Regions from separate parts of the Rheinheimera sp. ATLC3 genome, predicted to be linked through region 1. Evidence: predicted binding sites of a transcription regulator. Region 1 holds the regulator's gene; each other region holds the start of a gene.

Region 1 (3,281 bases):
CACTGATCTTCCGGGATCAGAATCGCGCAGAATATATCGACCGGTTGATTGTCTATCGCGTCAAACGGAATCGTTTCTTTACTGACTACGAATACTAACACCGGCTGAGTGACAGTTTTGAGTTTGCCATGGGGGATCGCAATGCCGCCACCTATGCCTGTAGAGCCTAGTTTTTCCCGGGTCATCAGAGCTTCAAGGATACTGTACTCAGATATGTCTGGCAGGCGCTGATGTGCTAGCTCAGCAATATATTCCAGAATACGTTTCTTGCTGTTAAAAAGAACTGCACTTTTAGTGCAGTTCTCGGTAAGCATTGCGGTTAAATTCGTCATAATCTAATCAGTGTCGGGCTATTTTCTCTTTATGCTTAATGACCTGGCGATCTAACTTGTCTATCAACTGGTCTATGGCAGCATACATATTTTCATCTTCAGATACTGCGAATACTTCAGCACCATTAAGATGCAGCTTAGCTTCAGCAATCTGTTTCAATTTTTCCACGTTTAGGATCACATGTACATTGTTTATATGATCAAAGTGCCTTTCCAGTTTGGCAAATTTACTATCTACGTATTGTTTTAAGGCAGTGGTGATTTCAACATGGCGACCGGTCAGATTGATTTGCATAGACATATTCCTTCTTTTAGGCTTATTTACAGCAAGGTCTTGCGTTGATTTGACGGCGGAATATACAGAGACTCACGATACTTAGCGATGGTACGCCGCGCAACGTTAATGCCCTGTTCCATCAGAATATCGGCCATTTTACTGTCACTAAGCGGTTTGGCCGGATTCTCCGCCGCCACTAATTTCTTAATAAATGCACGAATAGCTGTCGAAGAACATTCTCCACCACTTTCTGTACTCACATGGCTGGAAAAGAAGAATTTAAGCTCAAATATACCCCGGGGTGTATGCATATATTTCTGCGTCGTGACTCGCGAGATTGTCGATTCATGCATGCCAACCATTTCGGCAACGTCATTTAACACCATAGGCTTCATCGCTTCCTCTCCGTGCTCAAAAAAAGCCTGCTGCTGCTGAACGATACAATTTGCCACTTTTAATAACGTTTCGTTGCGGCTTTCCAGACTTTTCAGAAACCATTTTGCTTCCTGCAGATGAGAGCGGATAAACTGGGTATCTGCGCTATTTTTTGCGGTACGCGACATCGCGGCATACTGCTGGTTTATACGTACTTTAGGCATAGCGTCAGGGTTTAGTTCAACCTGCCAACGGCCTTTTACTTTTATCACGCTAACGTCCGGAATAACGTATTGTTGCTCTTCACGAATAACGTCAGCGCCTGGGCGGGGGTTAAGGCTATGGATCAGCCGCATGACTTCCCGTAACTCGTCTTCTTTCAGTTTAGTCACACGCATCAAAGAACGAAAGTCACGGTTAGCTAAAAGTTCTGTATGGTCACGGATCATGCTTTGCGCAGCTGACAGGAAGGGGGTATCCGCGGCAAACTGGCGTAGTTGAACCAGCAAACACTCCTGAATAGATCTGGCACCAACCCCCACCGGGTCGAATAACTGAATACGCTTAATGACGGCTTCAACTTCGTCGGCTTCGATATCCTCTATCCCCAGCGACTCCAGAATCTCCTCGCAGCTGATGGTCAACAGGCCATTGTCGTCAATGGCTTCAATAATAATTTCAGCTATTGCCCGGTCAGTATCCGAGAAGGGCGTAAGTTGCATTTGCCAGCGCAGGTAGTCCTGTAACGTTTCACTGGTTTCACCCTGATAGACAAAATCTTCATCGCTGCCGCTGTTTCCGGCACTTACCGGCGCTGCACTAACCAAATCATCCCAGTTGTTGTCCAGCGGCAAGTCTTCCTGAATATTCTGCTCTGACATCGCTTCACTGCTGTCAGGTTCGCTCGGCTCATAGTTGTCGTCTGCTATCTGTTCTGAGTCGGTAGAGTTGAGTGAGGAAGGATCTGAGGTGTCTTTGGCATCAGCAGAAAAACTGTCATAGTCGTCTTCGGCTTCCAGCAATGGATTGGCATCCAATGCTTCCTGAATTTCCTGTTGCAACTCAATCGTTGACAGCTGTAACAAGCGTATAGCCTGCTGCAACTGCGGCGTCATGGTAAGTTGCTGTCCTAAGCGAAGTTGCAAAGAGGGCTTCATCTACTTCTACCGTTATCCTACTGAATAATGTGTTGAGATTGTTTTTCGCTAACTATAGCCTGAATTGCTCACCGAGGTATACATCACGGACCTTCTGATTTGCCAATACCTCTTGCGGTGGTCCCGACGCAATCAGCTCGCCATGACTGACAATATAGGCAATTTCGCAGACATCAAGCGTCTCGCGCACGTTGTGGTCGGTTATTAATACACCAATACCGCGCTGACACAGATGCTGGATAATCTTTTTGATATCCAGTACTGATATTGGGTCTACGCCGGCAAAAGGTTCGTCGAGCAGAATAAAAGCCGGGTCTGCTGCCAGTGCCCTTGCTATCTCTACCCTGCGCCTTTCGCCACCAGACAGGCTCATGCCAAGACTATGCTTGATATGGCCAATATGAAATTCTTCCAGTAAATCGTCTGCTATTTCTTCGCGTCTGCTGGCACTGAGATCTTTGCGGGTTTGTAATATAGCCAGCAGGTTTTCATATACCGTCAGCTTGCGGAAAATTGAACTCTCCTGCGGCAGATACCCTATGCCCTGACGGGCCCGGGTATGAATGGGGTCGAAGGTGATATCTTTGTCGTTCAGGCTGATATGACCTTTGTCTGATGGCACCAGACCGACAATCATATAAAAAGTCGTCGTTTTGCCTGCCCCATTGGGCCCGAGCAAACCGACGATCTGACCTGCATTCACTTCAAGGCTGACATCTTTAACAACTTGCCGGCCTTTGTAACTTTTCGCCAGGTGCGAAGCAACTAACTTCATGGATTATTCTTTTCCTCCGGCGTAAAAATCGTTGTTACGCGTTTTGACTCGTTACTTTCCGCACTTAGTTGCTGTTTTTCCACGTTATATTTGATAATGGACGCTTTGACAACACTACCGCTTTGCGTCAGCTCTGCGTCTCCACTCAACGTCAGAGTGCGGTTTGACGGCTCATACCGCATTTCACTTGCCGTGGCGGTAACCGGCTTACCATCCGCTAATAACTGAGAATAACTCACGGGTGAACCGGTAGCGATATATACCTCTTTGCCCTTGCCTGCACTGGCATTAATCTCCAGCTGGTCGGCTTTCATCTGTAGTGAGCCTTGTGTAATCACCACATTATTACGATAAGTCAGGACGTT
Region 2 (3,281 bases), 1.1 Mb from region 1:
AAAGCTTGAGCTTAGCATATCAATGGTGTCATCCCCTAAGTCCAGCCCGCTGCTAAGAGCATTGTCGTCATAGGCCTCTTTGGTATCTTCAGGGTAAATCAGTTTCTTCAGCATTGGCCGCACTATCGCCAGGATCAGCACGATAATAATCAGGCCACCAATGGCAAGACGTACGACTCGCAGGAACCATTCTTCTTCATAGAATGCAGGTGTCGGTGGCTGTACCACTTCATCTTTCATAAAGGGCACAGAGATCACTTCAATCATGTCACCGCGCTGTGCATCAAAGCCGATACCACCTTGTAGCAGGCGACGGATATCAGCCAGCTCTGCCTGAGGCCGCGGCTGTGGTTCACCGTTTTCACCGGCAACGTAGTCAATCGCAACGGACACACTTAAACGCCGGATCACGCCACTTTGCTGGGAGATGTGGCTGATAGTCGTGTCCAGCTCATAGTTGCGGGTCGCTTCTTTATGATTACGGCCAGGAACCACCGGTTTAGCATTAGCGCCGGTGGCCTGCTCCGGAATATTCGAGTTCAGCGGTGGCTGGTTAGACAAAGCTCCCGGGATACCAGCACTTAAACCACCGACACTGTTTTCTTCAATCGTCATTTCGCTGCGAACAGCAGGCAGGTCAGGGTTAAACCGTTTCTGCGTTTGCTCGGTTGCAGTAAAATCCATATGCAGGTCGACCTGAGCAGTGTAATTACCATAGCCCAGCACCGGCATTAAAATTGAGTCAACTTTCTGACGGTATTCTTCTTCACGGGTACGCTGCAGTTCATACTCTTTGCGGGTACGGGCAGAGCTGGCATCCTGAGAGCCACTGTTGAGCAGACGGCCATTCTGATCGGTAACGGTAACTCTTGACGGAGATAACCCCTGCACAGCAGACGCTACTATATCAACGATAGCGTCTACTTCGCTGTCACGTATGACCGTGCCGCCACGCGCCGTAACCAGCACTGTTGCTGATGGCAGCTTTTCAACCCGGGCAAACACGTTTTCTTTGGGGATAGCCAGCAATACGCGCGCCCGCGCCACGCTTTGCAGCTCTTCAATAGTGCGGGCCAGCTGCTGCTCACGGCTGTGTTTTAACCGCTCCATTTCCAGGCGCTGGCTGACACCGAAACCGCTGTCCTGCAACAGAAACTCGGTGCCGCTGGAAGGCTCTTGCGTTAAACCTGCACGTGACAATGATAATTTAGTGCTCTGAAACTTATCCTCAGCAACATAGATCACATTGCCTTCAAGCGTGTAATCAATTTTTTGCGCATCCAGGTGGTCCAGCGTTTTGATTAGTTCTTCAGTAGGAAAGGTGCCCAGCGGACGCATTTCAGGCTGGCGTGCCCACATAATGATTAAAATTGCTATGGCCAGACAAATTGTCAATGCAACGATAAGCGTGATCTGACGCACCAGATCCATACCGCCTAACGAGCCAACAAAACCACTTTTTTGCTCCTGCTGTTCACCACTACTGTAATCGTTACCAGCCAGCGCCAGCTCGGTTGATTGATTTTCAGCCACAACCTATTCCTCCGTTACACTGGCATTGACATAATGTCTTTGTACGCTTCAACCAGCTTGTTGCGTACCTGAACTGTCGCTTCAAAGGCTAAAGATGATTTCTGGCTGGCTATCATGACCTGCGCCAGTGACACATTAGGATCACCAAGCTCAACTGCGGTACGCATTCTGCCGGTTTCCTGAGCCAGATCGTTAACATGGCTAAGCGCACTGGTCAGCATAGAACTGAAATCGCTTTGGCTTGGGTTCACCTGCTCTGTATTTTGCAGCCGCAGCTCAGTGCCAAGCCCTCTTGCCTGGCCCGCCAATGACTGCATTTCTGCATAAAGTGCCTGACCTTTGATGTTCATAGCGTTATCCGTCAAAAAAATGCTGCAACTAGAATTACCTCTAACAAAGCAGGAGTTGTGCCAGTTTTTAACGCAATGAAATATATAGAAAAAACCCTCGTAACGAGGGTTTAGGTAACTCAGACAGGCAGGTCAATACCGCAGTCGCGCATTCTGGCCAGCTTATAACGCAATGTACGGTCGCTTATCCCCAGCTTTTGCGCTACGTCTTTGCGCCGGTTGGCGCAGGCTTTCATAGTGGCAAGGATAATGCGGTGTTCCTGCTCATGCACACTGTGTTTAAAGCTATTACTGCTCTCATCAGCAATATCAGGCTCATCGGCATCTGCCAGTAAGGCAGTGTCCGCCGCAGCCAGCGCAGCAGACTGCGCCATATCGTCCGGCTCCAGCATAATATCCTCTGCTGTTATCGTGTTGCCCTGTGCAATGATCAGCGCCCGCTGTACCACGTTGTCCAGTTCACGCACATTTCCCGGCCAACTATGCTGACTAAGGCGCACACGTGCTTCTGCGGTTAAAACCGGTACAGCTTGTCCGCTGTCAGCACAGTGGCGCTGCAGCAAATGCTCCGCCAGTGGCACTATATCGTCAGGGCGTTGACATAGTGCTGGCCAGATAAGCGGAAACACATTAAGCCGGTAAAATAAGTCTTCCCGAAAAGCGCCTTGCGCTACAGCCTGCTTTAAATTACGGTTACTGGTGGCCAGCACCCGCACATCGAGCTTAATGGTTTTACGCCCGCCCAAACGCTCTACTTCCCGCTCCTGCAATACCCGTAGCAACTTAGCCTGCAGGTTTAAATCCATTTCGGTAATTTCATCCAGCAGGATAGTACCCTGTTGTGCCTGCTCAAATTTGCCAGGGCACGCGCTTATCGCGCCGGTAAAGGCACCCTTCTCATACCCAAACAACGTTGACTCGAGCATATTTTCCGGAATAGCGGCGCAATTTATCGCAATAAAAGGCCCGTTTCTGCGCTCTGATAACTGATGAATGTAGCGTGCCAGTACTTCTTTGCCGGAACCACTGGGCCCGGTGATCATCACACTGACATCAGTCGCGGCAACTTTGCCGCACAGCGCCAGCAGCTGTTTACTGCTATTTGATGCGGCCACGGGTTCAACATTACCTGAGGGTTCAGAGCTGACATAACGGCTGACAGTATTCACTAATACTTCCGGCGAGAAAGGTTTCGCCAGATAATCGATAGCGCCAAGCTGAATGGCCTCTACTGCTGCCTGCACCGTTGCGTAAGCCGTCATCATCAGCACCGGCAATTGCGGATAGCGCTCGCGCAGTGTCTTTAGTAATGTCAAACCGGATACGCCCTGCATTTGTACATCACTGATAACAAGCTGTACCTTATGTTGCTGCAGCAATAATAAAGCCTGTTCGGCA
Region 3 (3,281 bases), 2.0 Mb from region 1:
TTTGTAATGATGGAACCTCGTTTGGCCAGAAGCCTTACGTTTGTCGGGATTGTGTTTAAACAACTTGGTGAGCCGGTTGAGTATCATGGCAAGCGGGCAGCGTATTATATTAACCCCGAAATGTTCAGAAAGAACCTGTCGATCGGCTATGTGAAATTGCTCGAGTCAATTGAGAGAGAGCTTTATCCGAATGAAAAACCCCGTCCGATCAAACGTAAATTTCCGAAATTAGGCTGGGGTGTTCGTTACAGTTAAACGACAATTGAGATTTCTTTATGCCTTCAAATGGCTTTGGCAGCGCGTTATCTGCGTGGAAACAGCTGCTGGCTGACGATCAGGTTATTGATGACACAGCCAGCTTAAAAGATGCGCAAAAGGCGACTTTTGCATATAGCGCTAAAGTGCTGGCAATTCTTCATCCGGAAAAAGAACAGTTGGCAGAATGTCTTGGCATAGCCCGTCAGCATAACCAGAAACTCTACACGGTGAGCTCAGGAAAAAACTGGGGATACGGCTCGCAGCTGCCTGTCAGCGAGGGCAGCGTGATTCTTAACCTGGGCCGGCTTAAAAAAATAAGTAATTACGATCAGAAAAACGGTGTTGTGACCGTTGAGGCTGGCGTAACTCAGGCTGAACTCGCTGCTTTTTTAAAACAGCAAGGGGACCATCATTGGATGGATTGCACGGGCTCCAGCGCCAGCTGCAGTGTAGTGGGCAATACTGTTGAGCGTGGATTTGGCCATACCGCTTATGGTGAACATGTTAAATATGTATGCGGCCTGGAGGTGATGTTAATTGATGGTCGGGTTATCAGAACTGGTCTGCACCGTTTTGGTAGCGCTAAAGCAGCCGGCGTTTATCAGCCAGGTTTAGGGCCGGCGTTAGACGGACTATTTTTCCAATCTAATCTGGGCGTAGTGCTGAGTATTACCCTGTGGCTAATGCCAAAACCAGAGAATTTTCTGGCATTCTATATTTCCACAGAGCAAGACATGCTTGAGGATATCGTTGAAAGCCTTAGCAAACTGAAACGGCAGGGTTATCTGACAAGTCTGCCACATATCGCTAATCCATTTAGAGTGCTGCCCGGCTTACAGCAATTTCCCGCAGAAGATGCTGCAAAATCCGCATATCCGCTTACTTCCCAAAGACTGCAGCAGTTGCGCAAACATTGGCAGGTTGGCGTGTGGAATGTATCCGGTGCGTTATATGGCACCAAAGAACAGGTAAAGCTGGCAAAATCAGCATTAAAAAAACAATTTCGCCATTGCAAAGCAACCCAGCTAAATTTTGTTAGTGATACCTTATTGCAAGCTATTGAAAAGTATCAATGGTTACTGTCAAAGCTACTTCGTAGAGACATGGCACGGGTGTTAGCAGTATTAAAACCGGTGCATCTGATGATGAAAGGGCAGCCCAGTGATAGTTTTCTGGCCAGTGCTTATTGGCGTATGCCAGAGCTACCAGATAACGAGTATCGGCTAGACCAGGATGGCGTTGGTTTGATTTGGTGTGCTGTTGTTGCACCAGCAGAGGGAATGCACGCGCGGCGTATTGAGAAAACAGTAACTGAAACACTGGCATCATTCGATTTTGAAGGCGGCATAACCTTTACGTTGCTAAGTGAGCGCTGTTTGGATGCTGTTATCAGTATCAGTTTTAACCGACACTCAAGAGACAATATTGACTGGGACCAAAAAGCGATAGCATGTCGCCGCCAGCTATATAAAAACCTGCTGCAAGATGGGTATTTTCCATACCGGCTTGATATCAGCATGATGCAATATTTAGCCGAGTATAGCTCCCCCCAATATGAGCAGCTATTGCAGGAGTTGAAGCATATGTTTGATGCAAATAACTTACTGTCTCCAGGCCGTTATATTATCGACCAGAAAGTGTAGGGATTTTTTACACTCGTTTCTACTTTCACGCCACTTGTTTGCGTAAGTTATTGTTATTAGTGTATTAAAAATATTGGCGCAATAACTGCATGTTGTCGCTCGTGATGTAGCAGTTGTTGCCGCATGCATAAACAGCAGTCGAAGTAGAAATGGAGGCGTCATGAAATCAGGATTAGGTTTTTTGGTAGCGGCACTTGGAAGTGCAGTATTATTTGCGGGTAGTGCAGCAGCTGCACCACTTAGTCTTACTTTTGAAACATCCAGCGGTTGGTTAGCTGACGGTTTAAATTATAACGGTTATGCCCCTCAGACCCGTCATCGCAACGGCGTAGAGACAGTATACGATTGTGCTGCAGGCGCAACCAATGCTTCAAATGGTTGTGGTCTGGAGTTTTACAATGCTGCAGATGGCATTGCGCAGGGCTACACATCTGTAGACTGGGGTAACCCTCTGGTTGCTGGTCAGTACAGCGGATTAGACATCGCGTCATACGATGGGGTGTTAGAAGCCGATGCGGGTTGGGTAGACACAGGTATGATCACTCACCGTAACCGTATGGTCAGAAGCGGTAGTGTTACTTTGGCTGAGTTAAACCTGTTCACAGTATTTGATATCGTGAGCCCGTTTGTTGCTCAGGCAAGCTCAGCTTTTGGTATCAGTTTTACAGAAACAGTAAACAACCCTTATGGTTACTGCGATGCTGATATTCAGTTTTCTGATGTACCCTGTGACGACTACTTCAATATCTCTGGTATCCCTTTACCAATCGAGTTTACCTTTGAAGGTCGTAAATACGTTATCGAGTTCCGTTTGTGGGGCGATGCAGATTCTGGTTTCTTAATTGAAGACAACTTACTGCGTACCGCTGAGAACTCTGACAATGATTTATTTGTGCAGGCTCGTTTAGTGTCTGTTCCTGAGCCAGCGACTATAGCTGTACTGGGCATGGGCCTGTTAATGCTGAGCTTACGCCGGCAGAAAGTGTAATTTAGTGTCTTAAAAGAAAGCCAGCGGTATGCTGGCTTTTTTATGTCTGCATATGGCAATGTGAGTCGATAGTGAAGGGGTAGTTGATTTAGCAAAAAGGATTTCTGAAATGGAGCTGTCTGCGCTAAAAATAGAGAATGATAATAACGGTGTGCTGATGAGCTGGTATGCCGATAACCGGGCTGTTCGACTAAAGTTCAGCGGTGATGTTATCAAAGTGCCTGCAGCGGCTGATGCCGCATTTGCCAGCTGTTTAATGCCAGCCATGCTACTAGGCGAAACGTTAAGTGTCGACAGTACTTTTACGCTTAGCCGCGACCTGATTAAAAACCTTACCAAATTCCAGCAGATTTTTTCAGGTTGGTTCAACGACCTGCAGTTTGTCAATTTTG

What was found. The regulator sigma-54, encoded in region 1, starts transcription at its own class of promoters, with help from an activator protein. The targets are predictions, from matches to a motif close to TGGCANGNTNCNTGCTT.
Region 2: fliE (flagellar hook-basal body complex protein FliE) is a predicted target of sigma-54. The motif match lies at 1,930-1,946, and genes of this name have one in related genera.
Region 3: AC5SV9_RS17830 (THxN family PEP-CTERM protein) is a predicted target of sigma-54. The motif match lies at 1,976-1,992, and genes of this name have one in related genera.

The regions. Positions count from the first base shown of each region.
Region 1 is NZ_CM182103.1:1,827,194-1,830,474, reverse strand. Features, by position in the region: gene ptsN (PTS IIA-like nitrogen regulatory protein PtsN) at 1-332, opposite strand, end outside; gene hpf (ribosome hibernation promoting factor) at 340-627, opposite strand; gene AC5SV9_RS08535 (RNA polymerase factor sigma-54) at 654-2,141, opposite strand; gene lptB (LPS export ABC transporter ATP-binding protein) at 2,194-2,916, opposite strand; gene lptA (lipopolysaccharide transport periplasmic protein LptA) at 2,913-3,281, opposite strand, start outside.
Region 2 is NZ_CM182103.1:752,586-755,866, forward strand. Features, by position in the region: gene fliF (flagellar basal-body MS-ring/collar protein FliF) at 1-1,533, opposite strand, end outside; gene fliE (flagellar hook-basal body complex protein FliE) at 1,548-1,883, opposite strand; gene AC5SV9_RS03570 (sigma-54-dependent transcriptional regulator) at 2,003-3,281, opposite strand, start outside.
Region 3 is NZ_CM182103.1:3,822,321-3,825,601, forward strand. Features, by position in the region: gene AC5SV9_RS17820 (PEP-CTERM/exosortase system-associated acyltransferase) at 1-255, shown strand, start outside; gene AC5SV9_RS17825 (FAD-binding oxidoreductase) at 276-1,901, shown strand; gene AC5SV9_RS17830 (THxN family PEP-CTERM protein) at 2,062-2,889, shown strand; gene AC5SV9_RS17835 (hypothetical protein) at 2,999-3,281, shown strand, end outside.